2 regions of the Kitasatospora sp. NPDC001132 genome follow, and region 2 is predicted to be linked to the other one. Evidence: predicted binding sites of a transcription regulator. Region 2 holds the regulator's gene; the other holds the start of a gene.
The links. The regulator HrcA, encoded in region 2, represses chaperone genes, less so after heat shock. The targets are predictions, from matches to a motif close to TTNGCACTCNGNNNNNCNGAGTGCNAA.
Positions count from the first base shown of each region.

Region 1: a site for HrcA is predicted at 7,423-7,449, ahead of groL (chaperonin GroEL). Genes of this name have one in related genera too.

Region 1 covers NZ_JBSFKF010000030.1:40,707-51,367, reverse strand. The annotation lists gene ACWDBE_RS30360 (HelD family protein) at 138-2,189, shown strand; gene ACWDBE_RS30355 (copper homeostasis protein CutC) at 2,244-2,930, opposite strand; gene ACWDBE_RS30350 (hypothetical protein) at 3,063-4,019, opposite strand; gene ACWDBE_RS30345 (PadR family transcriptional regulator) at 4,016-4,399, opposite strand; gene ACWDBE_RS30340 (HD domain-containing protein) at 4,465-5,091, shown strand; gene ACWDBE_RS30335 (hypothetical protein) at 5,174-5,530, opposite strand; gene groL (chaperonin GroEL) at 5,644-7,266, opposite strand; gene ACWDBE_RS30325 (cold-shock protein) at 7,590-7,793, opposite strand; gene ACWDBE_RS30320 (MoaD/ThiS family protein) at 8,347-8,625, opposite strand; gene thrC (threonine synthase) at 8,653-9,933, opposite strand; SAM riboswitch class I at 9,950-10,084, opposite strand; gene ACWDBE_RS30310 (glucosyl-3-phosphoglycerate synthase) at 10,196-10,661, shown strand, end outside.
Region 2 covers NZ_JBSFKF010000003.1:390,211-400,871, forward strand. The annotation lists gene ACWDBE_RS06385 (16S rRNA (uracil(1498)-N(3))-methyltransferase) at 98-847, opposite strand; gene dnaJ (molecular chaperone DnaJ) at 927-2,066, opposite strand; gene hrcA (heat-inducible transcriptional repressor HrcA) at 2,142-3,176, opposite strand; gene htpX (zinc metalloprotease HtpX) at 3,461-4,381, shown strand; gene pspAB (PspA-associated protein PspAB) at 4,472-5,056, shown strand; gene ACWDBE_RS06410 (DUF3097 domain-containing protein) at 5,081-5,914, shown strand; gene ACWDBE_RS06415 (Uma2 family endonuclease) at 5,905-6,462, opposite strand; gene hemW (radical SAM family heme chaperone HemW) at 6,503-7,732, opposite strand; gene ACWDBE_RS06425 (AMP-dependent synthetase/ligase) at 7,791-9,713, opposite strand; gene ACWDBE_RS06430 (ABC transporter ATP-binding protein) at 10,027-10,661, shown strand, end outside.

The DNA of each region.
Region 1 (10,661 bases), on a different contig from region 2:
CTCCCGAACCGTGGTACCTGCTGAAGTCCCGCAGGCAGCCGGGGGAGGTGCCGACCGCACGGCAACCGGTCGGCGTGCCCACCGTGAGCTCCTACGATCCGCTGCACCCGCCACCGGGGCAGCCGGGAAGGTTCGCTGTGCCCGCCACCCCCACCACCGACCCCCTCCAGCGCGAACGCGACCACCTGGCCGCGTCCCGGGCCGCGCTGCGCGCCATGCGCGAGGACGTCGAGTCGCTCGACATCCGCGACGTGACCGGCAGCTGGGTCACCACCCTCGTCCTGCAAAACCAGATCGAGGCCAGGATCGCCGCACTGGCCGACCTCTCGCACACCCCGCTGTTCTTCGGCCGCCTCGACTACCTCCACGCGATCAGCGAGGAGCTGAGCGAGGGCAGCGGCGGCGAGAGCTTCTACATCGGCCGCCGGCACGTCCACGACACCGACGGCGACCCGATGGTGATCGACTGGCGCGCGCCGGTCTCCCAGCCGTTCTACCGGGCCAGCCGCACCGAGCCGATGGACGTCGAGCGCCGCCGCCGCTTCGGCTACACCGGCGGCGAGCTCACCGCCTACGAGGACGAGCACCTCACCGACCCGACCGAGTCGGAGCAGACCTCCGCCCTGCTGGCCGCCGAGATCGAGAAGCCCCGCGTCGGCCCGATGCGCGACATCGTAGCCACCATCCAGCCCGAGCAGGACGAGATCGTCCGCTCCGACATCACGGGCACCATCTGCGTCCAGGGGGCGCCCGGCACCGGGAAGACCGCCGTCGGCCTGCACCGCGTCGCGTACCTGCTGTACGCGCACCGCGAGCGCCTGGCCCGTACCGGCACCCTGGTGATCGGGCCGAACAACGCCTTCCTCTCCTACATCGAGCAGGTGCTCCCTGCCCTCGGCGAGCTGGACGTCGCCCAGGCCACCGTGCAGCAGCTGGTCGGACACGTCGAGGTGCGGGGCGAGGACACCCCGGAGGCGGCCCGGCTGAAGGGCGACGCCCGGATGGCCGAGGTGCTGCGCCGGGCCGTGCGGTCGGGCATCTCGCTGCCCACCGAGCCCTGCGTGGTGGTCCGCGGCTCCCGCCGCTGGCGCGTGCCGGTGTACGAACTGGTCGAGATCATCGAGGAGTTGAAGGGCCGCGAGGTCCGTTACGGCGCGTCCAGGGACGCCCTGCCGCAGCGCATCGCGCACGCCGTGCTGCTGAAGATGGAGCAGGGCGGCGAGGCCCCGGACGACCGGGTGCAGGACGCCGTGGCCCGCAACAGCGCCGTCAAGGCGGTGGTCAAGGAGTGCTGGCCGGCCGTCGACCCGGCGAAGCTGGTCCTGCGACTGCTCTCCGAGCCGGAGTTCCTGGCTGAGTGCGCCGAGGGCGTGCTGACGCCCGAGGAGCAGCGGGCGGTGCTGTGGCCCAAGCCCGGCCGCTCGGTGAAGACGGCCCGCTGGACGGCGGCCGACGCCGTTCTGGTGGACGAGGCGACCGACCTGGTGCAGCGCACCCCCTCGCTCGGGCACGTGGTGCTGGACGAGGCCCAGGACCTCTCCCCGATGCAGTACCGCGCGGTCGGCCGCCGCTGCACCACCGGTTCGGCGACCGTCCTCGGCGACCTCGCCCAGGGCACCACCCCGTGGGCGACGGCGAGTTGGCCGGAGGCACTGCGCCACCTGGGCAAGCCGGAGGCGCACATCGAGGAGCTGACCAAGGGCTTCCGGGTGCCGGAGGAGGTCATCGCGTACGCCTCCCGGCTGCTCCCGGCGATCGCCCCCGGCCTGGCCCCGGCCTCCTCGGTCCGCGAAGCGCCCGGCTCGCTGACGATCCGTCCGATCGCGGACGAGGACGGCACGGAGGCGGTCCTCGCAGCCTGCCGGGAGGCGCTGGAGCACGAGGGCTCGACCGGCCTGATCGTCGCCGACGCCCGCATCCCGCGGTTCGCCGAGGCGCTCACCGCGGCCGGCCTGCCGTACCTCTCCCCCGGCACCGAGACCAGCGCGGAGGCCCGGCTCACCCTCGTCCCCGCCTCGCTGGCCAAGGGTCTGGAGTACGACTACGTGGTGCTGGACGAGCCGGCCGCGGTGATCGCCGGGGAGCCGGACGAGCGGACCGGACTGCGGCGGCTGTACGTGGCGCTGACCCGTGCCGTCTCCGGGCTGACGGTGCTGCACGGCGAGCCGCTGCCCGAGCAGTTGCGGTAGCGGCTCGCCCGCCCGGAGGGACCGGCCCGCGGACCGGGCCCTCCGGGCACGCGCTCAGGCGTCGATCAGCGCCCGCCACCCGGCGACCTTGGCCGCGTCCACCGGCGTCCGCCAGCCGTCGACCCGCACCGCGCCGCCGACGTGGAAGGCGTCGAAGCCCTCCGCCCGCAGCTCCTTCAGGTGCTCGGCCCGCAGACCGCCGCCGATCAGGATCCGCTGCCGGTACCCGGGCTCGCCGACCCGGGCCAGCTCGGCCGACAACACCTCGCGCCCGGCGGCCACCCCGGCGGCCGCGCCGGAGGTGAGGAAGGTGTCCAGGCCGGGCAGCCCGCCGACGGCGGCCCGCAGGGCGGCCCGGTCGGTGCTGTGGTCGATCGCCCGGTGGAAGGTCCAGCGGCAGCCGGCGATCGCCTCGGCGACGGCGGTGGTGGCGGCCAGGTCGACGGCGCCGTCGGCGTCGAGGAAGCCGAGGACGAACTCCTCGGCGCCCTCGGCCCGCAGCGCGGCGGCCCGGGCGCACAGCTCCTCCACGTCGCCGGGGGCGAAGCCGTCCCGGATCCGCAGCATGACCCGCAGCGGGATGCCGACGGCGGCCCGGATCCGGCCGAAGTCCTCGACGGACGGGGTGAGCCCGTCGGCCGCCATGTCGGTGACCAGTTCGAGCCGGTCGGCGCCGCCCGACTCGGCGGCCTGGGCGTCCTGGGGCGTCAGCGCGATGACTTCGAAAATTGGTCTAGACATATTCGACAGACTGCCACATCCGGCGGAGCCCGGCGACCCCCGGTGACCCCCAGGGGCCCGATCCGGTCACGCCGGAACGCCCGGAGCTGCCCGGTCCCGCCGCCCCGCCCCACCAACCCTCAGCCACCGCCGTCACGCCGCCCCGTGGGCCGCCCCGACCGCCTCCCGCCGCCCGGACCGGTGCACCACCACCGCCACCAGCACCAGCAGCGCCACCGTCGGCGCCGCCACCGGAAGCAGGTGCGAGATCCCCCGGGACTCGCGCCAGATGTTGAACAGGCAGCCCGGCCCGGTCAGCACCAGCGCCGCCACCCCCGCGGCCGCCGGGGCCGCCCGCCCGCGCAGCCCGGCGAAGGTCAGCAGCAGCGGGAGGAGCAGCATCGCCACGATCCACGGCAGGTCCAGCGGGAAGGTGGTGTCGTCCCAGTTCTGGGCCGTCTCCAGCAGCCCGCCCACGACCGCCGACGCCAGCACCAGCCCGCCGGCGCGCCAGGTCGGCCGGGCCAGCAGGTCGGTCGGCGCCGCGGCCAGCAGCAGCGCGGCCAGCACCAGCGGCAGCGAGGCCATCCCGATGTAGCCGCTCCACCACGCGTCGAAGGAGGAGACCCACACGGCCCCCACCAGCTCGTACAGCCCCACCGCGCCCAGGACCAGCGCGCTGCCCCGCACCGCCGTCCACCGCCCGAGGAGCGCCGCCACCAGGAGCAGCGCGGCGGCCACCGGCCGGGAGAGCAGCTCGGCGTAGGTGCCGTACGAGCCGTCCCAGGAGAGCCGGTTGGCGACCCGGCCCGCGGTGGCCGCCCAGGCCACCAGCGTGGCGCCGGCCACCGCGCCGGCGAGCATCGGCGCGACCAGCGCCAGCAGCCGCCCCGCCGGCGAGGCCCCGGTCAGCCCGAGCCGCACCCGCAGCCCGTACACCGCCAGGCCGAGGAGCTCCCGGGTGACCGCCAGGCGGCCGCCCTCCGCCGTCGTGTCGGCGAACACCTCGGCCAGTTCCTCGCCGCGCTCGCGGCGGTACCGCTCCGGGTAGAACCGGAGCGCGGTCCGCAGCGCCACCGAGGGCCCCGCGCCGATCGCCGGTGCGCTCACGAGAGGCCTCCCCCCGCCGCGGGCCGCCCCTGCGACCCCGCCCCGCCCGGCAGCACCGACCGGATCTTGGCCAGTCGGCGCTCGGCCTCGGTGGCGACCGCCCGCAGCCGCTCCGCCTCGGCGGCCAGCGCGTCCCGGCCGGCCCCGGTCAGCGCGTAGCTGCGCCGGGCCCGACCGTCCACCACCTCCTCGGCGGCGACCTCGATCAGGCCCTGGCCGAGCAGCCGGTCGAGCGCCCCGTAGAGCGTGCCGGTGCGCATCTTGACCCGGCCGTCCGAGATCGCGGCGACCTCCTGGATCAGCGCGTAACCGTGTCTCGGCGCGTCGGCCAGGGCGGTGAGCAGCAGCAGCGTGGGCTCCTGCATGGAGCGTTCTGTCATACGACTACATATATCGCCAACCTACCTATAGGTCCAGGGCCGGGCCCGTCCGCCACAATGTGCCCATGCCGACCGAGGACCTGCTCGCCGCCTGGACCGCCCTGCTGCACCGCTGCGGCGCCGCCGTCGACCCCGAGCCGTACGGCCGGGAGCTGCTGCGCCGCTGGTCGGAGCCGCAGCGCAGGTACCACACCGTCGCGCACCTGCGCGCGGTGCTGCGGCACGTCGACGAGCTGGCCGGGCACGCCGCCGACCCGGAGGCCGTCCGCCTCGCGGCCTGGTTCCACGACGCCGTCTACCGGCCGGACCGCACCGAGAACGAGGAGCGCAGCGCCGCCCTCGCCGTCCGCGCGCTGACCGCCGCCGGGCTGCCCGCCGAGCGGGTCGCCGAGGTCGAGCGCCTCGTGCTGCTCACCGTCGGCCACGACCCCGCCCCCGGCGACCGCAACGGCGAGGTGCTCTGCGACGCGGACCTCGCCGTCCTCGGCGGCACCCCCGAGGCGTACGCGGCGTACGCGGCCGCCGTCCGCGAGGAGTACGGCTTCGTCCCCGCACCGGACTTCACGGCCGGCCGGGCCGCCGTACTGCGCCACCTGCTCGCCCTGCCCGGGCTCTACCGCACGCCCGCCGCCCGCGAGCGCTTCACGGCGGCCGCCCACGCCAACCTGGCGGCCGAGCTCGGCGCCCTCTGACACGAGCCCGCCCGCACGCCCGCACGCGCCCCAGCAGCCGGCTCCCCCCGCACGCGCGCGCCCGTCGGCCGCGCCGCGCGGCCTAGGAGAGCTCCCCCACCGGAGCCACCACCGCGCCCTGCTTGCCGCACACCCATTGCGGCTCCGGCCCCAACTCGGGCTCCACGCTCAGCGCGTGCGGATCCCCGTCGGCCGCGCAGTCGGTGCACAGCGGCCAGCGGCCGTACGCCTCCAGCAGCGCGTCCTGGACGTCCTGGGCGACCAGTCCGAGCACGTAGTCGGTGCCGTCGGGCCACTGCTCCAGCCACCAGCGGCGGTGGGTCACGGCCTGCTCCACCAGCGAGACGACGGCGGCGTCCGCCACGTCCCGCGCGGTGAGGTCGGCCAGGATCAGTGCCCGCGCGTTGTGCAGGGCGGTCTCGATGTCGTCGGCAGCCATCCGTCCATCCTCTCCTCAACTCCCCCGAACGCCGAAACGCCGTGTGGGCGGCCCCCCGAAGGGAGCCGCCCACACGGACGGGGAACCAGCCGATCCGATCGAAGCGATCAGGATCAGAAGTCCATGTCACCGCCCGGCATGCCGCCGCCGGCGGCCGCGGCGGCCTTCTCCGGCTTGTCGGCGATGACGGCCTCGGTGGTGAGGAACAGCGCCGCGATGGAGGCGGCGTTCTGCAGCGCGGAGCGGGTGACCTTGGCCGGGTCGATGATGCCCTCGGCGACCAGGTCGACGTACTCGTTGGTGGCGGCGTTCAGGCCGTGACCGGCGGGGAGGTTGCGCACCTTCTCCACCACGACGCCACCCTCCAGGCCGGCGTTGGTCGCGATCTGCTTGATCGGGGCCTCCAGCGCGACCTTGACGATGTTGGCACCGGTGGCCTCGTCGCCGTCCAGCTCCAGCTTGTCGAAGGCGACACCGGCCTGCAGCAGGGCGACGCCACCACCGGCGACGATGCCCTCCTCGACGGCGGCCTTGGCGTTGCGGACGGCGTCCTCGATGCGGTGCTTGCGCTCCTTGAGCTCCACCTCGGTGGCCGCGCCGGCCTTGATGACGGCCACGCCGCCGGCCAGCTTGGCGAGGCGCTCCTGGAGCTTCTCGCGGTCGTAGTCCGAGTCGCTGTTCTCGATCTCGGCGCGGATCTGGTTCACGCGGCCCGCGACCTGCTCGCTGTCGCCGCCACCGTCGACGATGGTGGTCTCGTCCTTGGTGATGACCACCTTGCGGGCGGTGCCCAGCAGGTCGATGCCGGCGCTCTCCAGCTTCAGGCCGACCTCCTCGGAGATGACGGTGCCACCGGTGAGGATGGCGATGTCGCCGAGCATGGCCTTGCGGCGGTCACCGAAGCCCGGGGCCTTGACGGCGACGGACTTGAAGGTGCCGCGGATCTTGTTCACGACCAGGGTCGACAGGGCCTCGCCCTCGACGTCCTCGGCGATGATGACCAGCGGCTTGCCGCTCTGCATGACCTTCTCCAGCAGCGGGAGCAGGTCCTTGACCGAGCCGATCTTGGAGTTGGCGATGAGGATGTACGGGTCCTCGAACGTCGCCTCCATGCGCTCCAGGTCGGTGGCGAAGTAGGCGGAGATGTAGCCCTTGTCGAAGCGCATGCCCTCGGTGAGCTCGAGCTCCAGGCCGAAGGTGTTGCTCTCCTCGACGGTGATGACGCCTTCCTTGCCGACCTTGTCCATGGCCTCGGCGATCAGCTCGCCGATCTGGGTGTCGGCGGCGGAGATGGAGGCGGTGGAGGCGATCTGCTCCTTGGTCTCCACGTCCTTGGCCTGGGCCAGCAGCTGGTCGGAGACGGCCGCGACGGCCTTCTCGATGCCGCGCTTCAGGGCCATCGGGTTGGCGCCGGCGGCGACGTTGCGCAGACCCTCGCGAACCAGGGCCTGGGCGAGCACGGTGGCGGTGGTGGTGCCGTCACCCGCGACGTCGTCCGTCTTCTTGGCGACCTCCTTGACGAGCTCGGCACCGATCTTCTCGTACGGGTCCTCGAGCTCGATCTCCTTGGCGATGGAGACACCGTCGTTGGTGATCGTGGGGGCGCCCCACTTCTTCTCCAGCACGACGTTGCGACCCTTGGGGCCGAGCGTGACCTTCACTGCGTCGGCGAGCTGGTTCATGCCACGCTCAAGGCCGCGGCGAGCTTCCTCATCAAAGGCGATGATCTTGGCCATCAGAAGTGGTCCTCCGGGACACGGTCGACTGCTCGGACCAAGGGGTGCCCGCGACGGACGGCCCTGGTGCGCGGAGGTCCATTCCCCTGCCGCTCCCGGGGGCCTCACCGACCCGGTCCGCTGTCACTCTCACACTGTGAGTGCTAACGCCAATGATTAGCACTCCGGGTGGTCGAGTGCAAGCCCAATCGGCAATCCGCGAGCCGCCGCGGGAGCCGCCCGGGAACGCCGACGGGCCCGTGCGACACGCGTCGCACGGGCCCGTCGAGAAGCGAGAGGTCACCAGCCGTGGGGCCGCGCCGAGCTCCTGGAGCCGGAAGGGGTCAGACCGCCGCGCGGACCATGTCCGCCTGCGGGCCCTTCTGTCCCTGGGAGATCTCGAACTCGACCCGCTGGCCCTCCTCGAGGGTGCGGTAGCCGTCCATCTGGATCGCGCTGTAGTGGACGAAGACGTCCGCACCACCGTCGACCGCGATGAAGCCGTAGCCCTTCTCCGCGTTGAACCACTTGACGGTGCCCTGAGCCATTCCGAACTCCCCTAGTGCTGTGCTGGCCCTTCACGCGCCCGCAGGTCGCGGGCCCGGGTTGGTTGAAGGCCGGCCCGGGGAACCCCCCCTGGGCGCAGCCGTGCACGCCGCAACCCTCCGCACAGGACGCCAGGCGGCCTCCGACGAGCGGGTGATTGCGTCGACCGCCGCTGAATGTATCCGGATCGACGCCCTCTGCAACAGGCCCAACCACCGGTAATTCCGGTACGGCGTCAAGGGACAGGACGGACCGAATCGGGATGTTCTCGGCATTTCACGCCGGACATAGCGGACGAATTACCCAAATGCCTGCGGTAATTCTGACATCTGCCTGACAGGTTTCACGGGCCGGTCTCATCGGCCGGACGCCCCGGGCCGAGCACTGCGGGGCCGAACGAGCACTGCGGGGCCGAAAGGGAAACCCTGTTCCCAGCCGAGCGACACTCTACTCCGACTCGACCCGGAAATATTCCCGCAGGAATGCGAGCGGTCGCCCGCGCATACGGACAGCGGAATTCCGTACGCGCGGGCGACCGCGGGTTCTCTCGCGGGCTCAGCAGCCGCCGGCCACCGCCGGGATGATCGAGATGCTGGCGCCGTCCTCGATCCCGGTCGCCAGGCCCTCGGCGAAGCGCACGTCGTCGTCGTTCACGTACACGTTCACGAAGCGGCGCAGCTTGCCCGTGTCGTCCAGGATGCGGGCCGAGATGCCCGCGTGGTTCTTCTCCAGGTCGGCGACGACCTCGGCCAGGGTGGCGCCCTCGGCGGTCACCTCGGCGGCGCCGGAGGTGTAGGTGCGCAGGATGGTGGGGATGCGGACGTTGGCGCTCATGACTTCTCCTTGCGGGGGGCGGATGGTTCAGGCGGACACGAGGCCGGCGGCGCGGAACGAGTCCAGCGTCGGGCGGATGGCGGCGGTCATCCCGGCCTCGGAGACGGCGTCCAGGGTCTTCAGGCCGTCGCCGGTGTTGATCGCGACGGTCTCCTTCGACGGGTCCAGCTGCCCGGTCTCGACCAGCTTCTTCAGCACGCCGACGGTCACCCCGCCCGCGGTCTCGGCGAAGATCCCCTCGGTCCGCGCCAGCAGCCGGATCGCCGCCACGACCTCGGCGTCCGTGACGTCCTCCACCGCGCCACCGGTGCGGCGGGCGATGTCCAGCACGTACGGGCCGTCGGCCGGGTTGCCGATCGCCAGCGACTTGGCGATGGTGTCCGGCTTGACCGGCTTGATCACGTCCCGGCCGGCCTTGAACGCGGCCGACACCGGCGAGCAGCCCTCGGCCTGGGCACCGAAGATCCGGTACGGCCGGTCCTCGACCAGGCCCAGCCTGATCAGCTCCTGGAGGCCCTTGTCGATCTTCGTCAGCTGCGAGCCCGAGGCGATCGGGATCACGATCTGCTCCGGCAGCCGCCAGCCGAGCTGCTCGCAGATCTCGTACGCCAGCGTCTTGGAGCCCTCGCCGTAGTACGGCCGCAGGTTCACGTTGACGAAGCCCCAGCCCTCGCCGGCCGGATCGCCGATCAGCTCCGAACAGAAGCGGTTCACGTCGTCGTAGTTGCCCTCGATGCCGACCAGCTCACCGCCGTACACCCCGGCCATGACGACCTTGCCCTGCTCCAGGTCGTGCGGGATGAACACGCAGGACCGGAACCCGGCCCTGGCCGCCGCCGCACCCACCGCGCCGGCCAGGTTGCCGGTGGAGGAGCAGGACAGCGTGGTGTAGCCGAACGCCCGGGCCGCCTCGATCGCGCACGCGACCACCCGGTCCTTGAAGGAGTGCGTCGGGTTCCCGGAGTCGTCCTTGACGTGCAGCTGGGCGGTGAACCCGAGCTCCCGGCCCAGGTTGTCCGCCTTCACCAGCGGGGTCCACCCCGGGTTCAGGTTCGGCTTCGAGGCCACGTCCGCCGGAACGGGCAGCAGCGGCGCGTACCTCCAGATGGAGGCCGGACCGGCCTCGATCCGCTTGCGCAGCTCCTCGGCGCCCTCGCTGCCGAACTCGTAGGCGATCTCCAGCGGGCCGAAGCACTCCAGGCAGGCGAAGCTGGGGCCGAGCGGGAAACGGGTGCCGCACTCGCGACAGGACAGCGCGGTGGCGGGGCCGAGGTCGACGGAAACTGGTGCGGCGGTGTCGATAGCCATGATGGCGAGGCCTCTCTCCTCATCTTCCCCGTGGCGCGGTCGCGCACGGGCCGGAATTGGCACCTGTCCCGCCGGAGCCTGTCGACGACAGCCGCGCGAGAAGGTTGCCGGGACGTCAACGGGCCGTTCCCTCAGTCCCTCTGGATGAGCTTGTGAAATTGTGGTGCTGCTCAACGGCGACCCCGGCGTGCGAAGGTCCGACCGCTGTACGAAGACTGTATCCGAAGGCGCCAATCCTGAACGGGACCGTCCGCCACGCGAGATGACAGATTCCACCGACCCCGCCGAGGAGACCTCCGTGCCCGCCGAACCGACTCCCGAGCTCCTCCCGCAGGCGGCATCCTGGCTCCACCGCCGCTCCTGGAGCGCGGCCGACCGGCCGGTCCGCACCCTCCTCGACGCCAAGGAACGCACCGGCCGCACCGTCAGCGTGGTCCTCCCCGCCCTGGACGAGGAGGCCACCGTCGGCGACATCGTCCGCACCGTCCGCCGCGAGCTGATGGAACGCCTCCCGCTCGTCGACGAACTCGTCGTCGTCGACTCCGGCTCCACCGACGCCACCGCCGCCGTCGCCGCCGAGGCAGGCGCCAGGGTGGAACACCGCGACCGGATCCTCCCCCGGCTGCCCGCCGTCCCCGGCAAGGGCGAGGTGCTCTGGCGCTCCCTGCTGGTCACCCACGGCGACATCGTCTGCTTCGTCGACGCCGACCTGCGCGAGTTCGACCCGG
Region 2 (10,661 bases):
TAGGCAGCCGCGCGTACGGTCCGCGCCGTTTTCCGCAGACTCCCGGCGCCGCCCGCGGACGGCCGTCACACGGCCGCGACCAGGGCGCCGGGGCGCGCTACGACCAGCGGCCGGTGCGCCCCAGCAGCAGTGCGCCGGCGGCGACCCCGGCGGTGGAGGTGCGCAGCACCGAGGGGCCCAGCCGGTACGGCTTGGCGCCGGCCTCGGCGAAGGCGGCCAGCTCCTCCGGGGAGACCCCGCCCTCCGGGCCGACCACCAGCACGATGTCCCCGGCCTCCGGCAGACCGGCGTGCGCCAGCGGCTCGGCGCCTTCCTCGTGCAGCACGGCGGCGAACGCGGCCCCCAGCAGCACCGGCGCCAGCTGCCGGGTGGTCATCACGTCCCGGACCTCGGGGAAGCGCAGCCGGCGGGACTGCTTGCCGGCCTCCCGGGCGGTGGCCCGCCACTTGGCGAGCGCCTTGGCGCCGCGCTCGCCCTTCCACTGGGTGATGCAGCGCGAGGCGGACCACGGGATCACCACGTCCACGCCGACCTCGGTCATCGTCTCCACGGCCAGCTCGCCGCGGTCGCCCTTGGGCAGCGCCTGGACGACCACGATCCGCGGCGCGGGCTCCGGCTCCCGTCGCACGGCGGCGACCGTCACGTCGATCCCGTCCTTGCCGAGCACCGTGTCGACCGTGCCGTCCACGCCGAGCCCCAGCCCGTCGGCCAGGGTCACCGCCTCGCCCGGCTCCAGCCGCTTGACCGCGGCCGCGTGCCGCCCCTCCGGGCCGTCCAGGCGCACCACGGCCCCGGGCGCGGCGGCGGCGATCCGCTCGGTCTCGACGAAGAAGACGGGCGCGGTCATGACGGAAAACCTCCAGAAGTGGGACGGACACACGGAAGGGGTGCCGGGGGCCGAGCCCCCGGCACCCCTCCGCGGACGACTACCGGCCGTTGAAGGCGTCCTTCAGCCGGGAGAAAAGGCCCTGCTGGCCCGGTGCGAACTGGCCGGACGGGCGCTCCTCGCCACGCAGCACCGCGAGGCGGCGCAGCAGCTCCTCCTGCTCGGCGTCGAGCTTGCTGGGCGTCTTCACCTCGACGTGCACTATCAGGTCGCCCCGGCCGCCGCCGCGCAGGTGGGTGATGCCCCGGCCGTGCAGCGGGATCGACTGCCCGGACTGGGTGCCGGGCCGGATGTCGACCTCCTCCAGGCCGTCCAGGGTCTGCAGCGGCACCTGGGTGCCGAGCGCGGCCGCCGTCATCGGGATGGTGACGGTGCAGTGCAGGTCGTCCCCGCGCCGCTGGAAGATGTTGTGGGTGGTCTCGGCGATCTCGACGTACAGGTCGCCGGCCGGGCCGCCGCCGGGGCCGACCTCGCCCTCGCCGGCCAGCTGGATCCGGGTGCCGTTGTCGACACCGGCCGGGATCTTGACGGTCAGGGTGCGGCGGGCCCGCACGCGGCCGTCGCCGGCGCACTCCGGGCACGGGGTCGGCACGACGGTGCCGAAGCCCTGGCACTGCGGGCAGGGGCGGGAGGTCATGACCTGGCCCAGGAAGGACCGGGTGACCTGGGAGACCTCGCCCTTGCCGCGGCACATGTCACAGGTCTGCGCCGAGGTGCCGGGGGCCGCGCCCTCGCCGCTGCAGGTGGTGCAGGTGACGGCGGTGTCGACCTGGAGTTCCTTGGTGGTGCCGAAGGCGGCCTCCTCCAGGGTGATCTCCAGCCGGATCATGGCGTCCTGGCCGCGGCGGGTGCGCGAGCGCGGGCCGCGCTGGCCGGCCGCGGCGCCGAAGAAGGCGTCCATGATGTCGGAGAAGCCGAAGCCCGCCGCGCCGGCCCCGAAGCCGCCCGCACCGCCGCCGCCCGGGGACAGCGGGTCCCCGCCGAGGTCGTAGACCTGACGCTTCTGCGGGTCGGAGAGCACCTCGTAGGCGGCGTTGATCTCCTTGAACCGCTCCTGCGTCTTCGGGTCCGGGTTGACGTCCGGGTGCAGTTCGCGTGCCAGGCGCCGGAACGCCTTCTTGATCTCGTCCTGCCCCGCATCCCGTCGGACGCCGAGTACCGCGTAGTAGTCCGTGGCCACCAAATGCTCCGCTTGTTCCGCCTGTAGTAGTGCTGCGACTGGACGCCGCCGTCGGAGGCCCGACGGCGACCCTTGCTAGGACTCGGCCAGGATCTGGCCCACGTACCGCGCCACCGCTCGCACCGCCCCCATTGTGCCCGGGTAGTCCATCCGGGTCGGACCGATCACACCCAGTTTCGCCACGCTCTCGTCGCCCGAACCGTAGCCGACCGAAACGACCGAGGTGGAATTCAGCCCCTCGTAGGCGATCTCCCGCCCGATCCGGACCGTCATCCCGGCGTCCGCGGTCTCACCCAGGAGACGGAGCAGGACGACCTGCTCCTCCAGGGCCTCCAGCACCGGCTGGATGGTGAGCGGGAAGTCGTGCCCGAAGCGGGTCAGGTTGGCCGTGCCGGCCAGCATGATCCGCTCCTCGTTCTGCTCGGCGAGCGTCTCGAACAGCGTCGCCAGGACCGTGCTGACGGTCGGCCGGTCGGCCTGCTCGAACTGCGCCGGCAGCTCCTCCAGCAGCCCCGGGACCTCCGGGAGGCGCCGGCCGGCGGCTCTCGCGTTGATCCGGGCCCGCAGGTCCGCCAGCACCGTCTCGCCGACCGGGCCCGGGCAGTCGACCATCCGCTGCTCGACCCGGCCGGTGTTGGTGATCAGCACCAGCATCACCTTGGCCGGGGCCAGCGCCACCAGCTCGATGTGCCGGACTGTGGAGCGCGTCAGCGACGGGTACTGCACCACCGCGACCTGCCGGGTGAGCTGGGCGAGCAGCCGCACGGTGCGGGCGACCACGTCGTCCAGGTCCACCGCGCCGTCCAGGAAGTGCCGGATGGCCCGGCGCTCGGGGGCGGTCATCGGCTTGATCTCGGCGAGCTTGTCGACGAAGAGGCGGTACCCCTTGTCGGTGGGGATGCGGCCGGCGCTGGTGTGCGGCTGGTGGATGTAGCCGTCCTCCTCCAGCGCCGCCATGTCGTTGCGGACGGTCGCCGGGGAGACCCCGAGGTTGTGCCGCTCCACCAGGGCCTTGGAGCCGACCGGCTCCTCGGTGCCCACGTAGTCCTGCACGATCGCGCGGAGCACCGCGAGCTTGCGTTCGTCCAGCTGGCGGACCTCACCGGCCATGGGGCACGCACCTCCGTCCTCGCACGTCGTCCGACCGTGTCCCTCGCTGCGGGCCGTTCCGGGGCCCTCGGCCTTGGCACTCTGAACGTACGAGTGCCAGAACCGTACCTGCCAGTGTACGGCCCGGGTCCTGTGGCAGGAACGGCCCGACCGGGGTGATCCTGCCCGCAGTTCCGGACACGGCCCGCGGGGCCCCGCCGGTTCGATCCTCCCGGCGCCGCAGTGGTGCCGGGAAGCCGTCCGGGTGGCAGCATCGAAAGCGACGGCGAACGGAGGAGCAAGCGATGTCGAGCTCGGGCCAGCACACCCGTTTCGCGCCCGACCGCGGCCTGACCAGCCGCATGGTCGCGACGATGTTCGTGATCGGGCTGCTGTACGTCGGTTTCACCGGCCTGCTGATCGCGCTGCTGCGCGGCGCCTGGCCACTGATCGTCCTGATCTCCGGCGGGCTGTTCGTGGCCCAGTTCTGGTTCAGCGACAAGATCACCGAGCGGGCGATGGGCGCCCGCCAGGTGTCCCCGGAACAGTTCCCCCAGCTGCACGGCACGGTCGACCGGCTCTGCGCCCTCGCCGACATGCCCAAACCCCGGGTGGCGGTCGCCGACAGCGACATGCCGAACGCCTTCGCCACCGGCCGCAACCCGCAGAACGCGGTGGTCTGCGTGACCACCGGGCTGCTGCGCCGGCTGGAGCCGGAGGAGCTGGAGGGCGTCCTCGCCCACGAGCTGTCGCACGTCGCCCACCGGGACGTCGCGGTGATGACGATCGCCGGCTTCCTCGGCGTCCTCGCCGGGGCGATGACCCGGATCGCCGTGTACGGCGGGTTCATGGGCGGCGGGCGCAACAACAACGACCAGAACGCGGCCGTCCTGGCGCTGATCATCCCGCTGGTGTCGATCGTCGTCTACGCGATCAGCTTCCTGCTCACCCGGCTGCTGTCCCGCTACCGCGAGCTGGCCGCGGACCGGGCCGCAGCGCAGCTCACCGGCCGGCCCAGCGCCCTGGCCTCGGCGCTCACCAAGGTGACCGGGCAGATCGCGGCCATCCCCAGCAAGGACCTGCGCCAGGCGCAGCCGTACAACGCCTTCTACTTCGCCCCCGCGCTGAGCGCCCGGGAGACCGCCTCGCAGCTGTTCTCCACCCACCCGACGCTGGAGAAGCGGCTGGAGCAGCTGGCGAGGATCTCCGGGCAGCTCGGACACTGAGCCCGACCCGACCCACCGATTCCGTCCCGACCCGTCCCAGCCGATTCCGACCCGACCCGTCCCAGTCCGTTCCGTCCCGAAAGGACCGCCGTGGGATTCCTGGACACCCTGTTCGGCCGCACCAAGCCCGTCAAGCCCGACCTCGACCAGCTGTTCGGCGTGCCGTCCGCCGCGCTCACCCTGGAGGCCGGGGCCGGGTTCACCCCCACCGGGCTCGGCTCGGTCTGCTTCGCCGCCGTCGAGGGCGCGGCCTTCGTCCAGGTCGAGCAGCAGGTCAGGGCGCTGCTGGACGCCGACACCGAGCGCGGCGGCGTCCCGGTGGAGGCCTCCAAGGACGGCTACGGCTACACCTGGCTGCTCGCCCGCCACCGGCCCGAGGAACTGCCGGAGCTGGTGAACGACCTGCACGCGGTCAACAGCGAGCTGGAGGCGAACGGCTTCGGGCCGCAGCTGCTCTGCTCGCTGGTGGCCTTCCGCAACCCCGAGGGGCAGTCGCTGGCCCTGGTCTACCTGTACAAACGGGGAACGTTCTACCCCTTCGCCCCGATGCCCGGCGGCGGGGAGCGGCGCAACAGCCCGCTGGAGCTGCAGGTCAACGCGATGCTGGGGAACGACCTGCGGCTGGAGAAGGACCTCAGCCGCTGGTTCCCGGTCTGGGGCGCGCCGGGCCTGTGACGGTCCGTCCGTAGACTCGCGACCATGCGCAGCCGCCAGTACGGACCCGACCTGACCCCGCCGTGGAAGAAGCAGCAGCCCGCCCCGGAGGTGCCCGCCGAGCGGGACCTGGTGGTCGAGGAGGCGGCGAGCGGCTTCTGCGGGGCGGTGGTGCGCTGCGAGAAGACCGCGGAGGGGTTCACCGTCACCCTGGAGGACCGGTTCGGCAAGCACCGGGTGTTCCCGCTGGTGCCGCGCGGCTTCCTGCTGGAGGGCAGGGTCGTCACCCTGGTCCGCCCGGCCGGCCCGGCGGCGCCCCGCACCCCGGCCCGTACCGCCTCCGGCTCGATCGCCGTCCCGAACGCCCGCGCCCGGGTCGCCCGCGAGTCCCGGATCTACGTCGAGGGCCGGCACGACGCCGAGCTGGTCGAGCGGGTCTGGGGCGACGACCTGCGGATCGAGGGCGTGGTCGTCGAGTACCTGCGCGGCATCGACGACCTGCCCGCGATCGTCGCCGACTTCGCCCCCGGCCCGGAACGGCGCCTCGGCGTCCTGGTCGACCACCTGCTCCCCGGCACCAAGGAGCACCGCATCGCCGCCCAGGTCACCGGCGCCTCGGTGCTGGTCGTCGGCCACCCCTACATCGACATCTGGCAGGCCGTTAAGCCCGCCAGCGTCGGCATCCCCGCCTGGCCCGCCGTCCCGAGGGGCGAGGACTGGAAGGAGGGCACCTGCCGCCGCCTCGGCTGGCCGGTGGACACCCCGGCGGCCTGGAAGCACATCCTGTCGAAGGTGAACAGCTACAAGGACCTGGAGCCCGAACTCCTGGGCCGGGTGGAGGAGTTGATCGACTTCACGGCCCTGCCGGGTCAGGAGTAGGTCTTGAACTCCGAGGTGTCGAGTGTGATGCCCGGCAGGTCCAGCGGAACGGGTTCGCCGAACTTGGTCGTCCGCTCCACCGTGTAGTCCGGGAGTCCGGAGGCGCTCGCCGGGGTCGGCTCGGTCAGGAGCACACAGACGGCCTTGATCGGGTCGACGACCAGGTACACCGGAATCGCGCCCTCCGCGTACAACTCCCGCTTGGTCCGGTAGTCGCGCAGGACGCTGGTCTTGGAGACGACCTCGACCACCAACGTGAGAAGGGGCGCGGGAACCAAACGGCCGGGCCCCTCGAAGGCGTCCCGCTCGAACACGACGAGATCCGGCTGGGGCTCGCTCGTCAGCCCGGGAAGGTCGATGTCCTGCGTGGTCAAGCGGTGCCACCGCGACCGGGGAAGCTGGTCGCGGATGGCTTCGACAATGATGTTGTGGACCAGATCCGGCCCGGCCATCAGCACGATTTCCCCCCTGATGAGCTCGGCTTTGAAGCCTTCGGGGACCTCCAGGTTCTCGAAGATCCCCGTCACCCGGTCATCGATGGCGGTCATGGCGCGCTCCCTCCGACGGCTGACACCACGTTAACGATACTCAGTCCACCAGGTCACGTACCACCGCGTCGGCCAGGAGGCGGCCCCGGAGGGTGAGGGCGGCGCGGCCCCGCTCGTAGGGGCCGGGGGCGAGGAGGCCGTCGGCGAGGTGGCGGGCGGCCCACTCGCGGCCGGTGGCGGTGAGCAGGTCGAGGGGGACGCCCTCGACGAGGCGCAGTTCGAGCAGGACGCGCTCGACGCGGCGGTCCTCGTCGGCCAGCAGCTCGCGGGCCTGGGCGGGGGTGCGCTGCTCGGCGAGGGCCCGGGCGTAGGCGGCGGGGTGCTTGGCGTTCCACCAGCGGACGCCGCCGACGTGGCTGTGGGCGCCGGGGCCGGCGCCCCACCAGTCGGCGCCGGTCCAGTAGAGCTCGTTGTGGCGGCAGCGGCCCTCGGGGGTGGTGGCCCAGTTGGAGACCTCGTACCAGGAGTAGCCGGCGGCGCTCAGCGCCTCCTCGGCGATCAGGTAGCGGTCGGCGTGCACGTCGTCGTCGATCATCGGCAGTTCGCCGCGCTTGACCCGGGCGGCGAGCCGGGTGCCCTCCTCGACGATCAGCGAGTACGCGGAGACGTGGTCGGGCCCGGCGCCGATGGCGGCGTCCAGGGAGGCCCGCCAGTCGTCGTCGGACTCGCCCGGGGTGCCGTAGATCAGGTCGAGGTTGACGTGCTCGAAGCCGGCCGCGCGGGCCTCGGCCACGCACGCCTCGGGGCGGCCCGGGGTGTGGTGGCGGTCCAGCAGTTTCAGCACGTGCGGGCGGGCGCTCTGCATGCCGAAGGAGAGCCGGTTGTAGCCGCCCTCGCGCAGTTCGGCCAGGTACGCCGGGTCCACCGACTCCGGGTTGGCCTCGGTGGTGATCTCGGCGTCCTCGGCGAGGCCGAACTCGTCGCGGATCGCGGCGAGCATCCTCACCAGGTCGCGGGCGGGCAGCAGGGTCGGGGTGCCACCGCCGAGGAAGACCGTCCGCACCGGGAGGTCCGTGTCCCCCAGCACCTTCCGGGCCAGGCGGATCTCGGCGACCACGTTGTCCGCGTAGGTGTCCTGCGAGGCGACCGCCCCGGAGGAGCGCAGCTCGGTGGCGGTGTACGTGTTGAAGTCGCAGTAGCCGCAGCGGCTGGCGCAGTACGGCACGTGCAGGTAGAAGCCGAACGGCCGCGAGCCCAGCCCGTCGAGGGCGTGCGCGGGCAGGGAACCGTCGGACGGCACCGGTTCGCCGTCGGGGAGTGCGGAGGGCATGAGCCCATTGTCCCGTACGGCCCGACCGAACCGGCGGGCCGTACGGGAGCTGGGGTGCTCAGGCCTCGTTGGCGCCCGCGTACATCGCGGCCACCGCGTCCGCGTAGGTCCGCTCGACCACCGGGCGCTTGATCTTCAGGCTCGGGGTGAGCTCGCCGTGCTCGATGTCGAGGTCGCGCGGCAGCAGGTGGAACTTCTTGATCGTCTGCCAGCGCTGGAGGTCGCCGTTGACCCGCTTGACGAAGCCCTCGATCAGCTGGTGCACGGCCGGCTCGACGGCCAGCTCGGCGTAGGACCTGCCGGCCAGGCCGTGCTCGGCGGCCCACGGCAGCAGGACCGCCTCGTCCAGGCCGATCAGCGCGGTGCAGTAGTTGCGACCGTTGCCGATCACCAGGATGTTGCTGACGAACGGGCAGACCGCCTTGAACTTGCCCTCGACCTCGCTGGGCGCCACGTACTTGCCGCCGGAGGTCTTGAACAGGTCCTTCTTGCGGTCCGTGATCCGCAGGAAGCCGTCCGGGGTGAGCTCGCCGATGTCCTCGGTGTGGAACCAGCCGTCCGGCTCCAGCACCTCGGCGGTCTTCTCCGGCAGGTTGTGGTAGCCGCGCATGACGCCCGGGCCGCGCAGCAGGATCTCGCCGTCCTCGGCGATCCGCACCTCGGTGCCGGGCAGCGGGCGGCCCACCGTGCCGATCCGCACGTCCTCCGCGCGGTTGACGCAGGAGCCGGCGCTGGTCTCGCTCAGGCCGTAGCCCTCCAGGATCGGCACCCCGGCGCCGAGGAAGAAGTAGCCGATCTCCGGGGCGAGCGCGGCGCTGCCGGAGACCGCGCCGCGCAGCCGGCCGCCGAAGGCCGCCCGGATCTTCGCGTACACCAGCTTGTCGGCCAGCGCGTGCTGCGCCCGCAGGCCCAGCGGGGCGGAGTCGGTCCCGGTGGCGACCCGGTTCTCCTGCACCACCCGGGCGTGCTCGCGGGCGACCTTGGCCGCCCACATGAAGATCTTGTACTTGGCGCCGCCCTCGGCCCTGGCCTTGCCCGCGATGCCGTTGTAGACCTTCTCGAAGATGCGCGGCGCCGAGGCCATGACGGTCGGCCGGATCGCCGGCAGGTTGTGGATGATCCGGTCCACCCGGCCGTCCACCGCCATCACGTGCCCGGTGGCGATCTGCCCGGAGATCAGCGTCTTGCCGAACACGTGCGACAGCGGCAGCCACATGAACTGCACGTCGTCGGGGCCCAGCAGCCCGCTGGCCTCCTGCGCCCGGCCCTCGTACGCCCAGCAGTCGTGCACCAGGCGCACGCCCTTGGGGCGGCCGGTGGTGCCGGAGGTGTAGATCAGGGTGGCCAGCTGCTCCTTGTCGAGCCCTTCGACGGCCTTCTCCACCGCGCCCGGGTGCTCGGCCAGGTACCGGGTGCCGCGCTCCTCCAGCTCGGCGAGGGTGATCAGGTCGAGGCCGGCGGTCTCGGGGGCTTCGGCGGGCGCGTCGAAGAGGATCACGGTGCGCAGCTCGGGCAGCCGGTCGATCTGCCCGACGGCCTTGGCCAGCTGGGCCGCGTTCTCGGCGAACAGCGCCCGGGAGCCGGAGTCGGAGAGGATGAACGCGGTCTCGTCCGCGTTGGTGCTCGGGTAGACGGTGGTGATCGCGGCGCCCGCGCACATGGCGCCCAGGTCGGCGACGATCCACTCGAGCCTCGTCGAGGAGGCCAGCGCCACCCGGTCCTCGGGCCGGATGCCGAGCGCCATCAGGCCGGCGGCCACCGCCTTCACCCGGGTCGCCGTCTGGGCCCAGGTGAGCGAGCGCCACTGCTCGGCGCCGGGCGCGCCGTCGGCGGCCTGCTCGTCCACGGGCGAGGGGTAGCGGTAGGCCTCGGCGTTCGGGGTCAGGGCGACCCGCTCCAGGAACAGGTGGGCGACGGAGGCGGGACGCCCGGCGACGAGGTCGGGCCTGCCGGAGCCGATCAGGGACTGCGCGGAACTCAACGAGGACCTCCGGTGGCGGGTGGCCGTGTGAGGGATTGTCGCGGCGTCCATGGGGGGCGGCCGCCGGGCCCCCGGTTCACCTGAGCGGTACCGGTCAGTAACAAAGGGGCAATCAGCAGCCTAGGGGGAAAGCGGTCATTCCGTAAGAGGGCAGTACCCGACGGCACGCCCCCGCACCCCCCGTGCCGCACCCTGCCGCAGGGCAAAGGCCGGGCAAACCTCCGGTTCCCACACGCCGAATGGCCCGCCCCGCACCATGGACCACCCAGAATTAGGGGTGGCCAACCCGACCGGCGACGACAAGAGTGTGCTAGTGCTGATCAGACTGCTGAGGGCGTACCTGCGCCCGTACTCCCGACCGATCACCCTGCTGGTGCTGCTCCAGCTGGTGTCCACCCTCGCGGCGCTCTACCTGCCGACACTCAACGCCGACATCATCGACGACGGTGTGGTCAAGGGCGACACCGGCTACATCCTGCGCGTCGGCGGGGTGATGATCGCCGTCACCGTCGTCCAGGCCCTGTGCTCCATCGGCGCCGTCTTCATCGGCGCCCGCACCGCCATGGCGTTCGGCCGCGACGTCCGCGCCGCCGTCTTCGACCGCGTGCAGAGCTTCTCCGCCCGCGAGGTCGGCCAGTTCGGCGCGCCCTCGCTGATCACCCGCACCACCAACGACGTCCAGCAGGTCCAGATGCTCGCCCTGATGAGCTTCACGCTCATGGTCGCCGCGCCGATCATGTGCGTCGGCGGCATCATCATGGCGCTCAACCAGGACGTCCCGCTGTCCGGCCTGCTGCTCGCCGTCATCCCCGCGCTCGGCGTCGTCGTGCTCCTCCTGGTCCGCGCGCTGCGCCCCAAGTTCCGCAGCATGCAGGAGCGGATCGACACCGTGAACCGGGTGCTGCGCGAGCAGATCACCGGCATCCGCGTCATCCGCGCCTTCGTCAA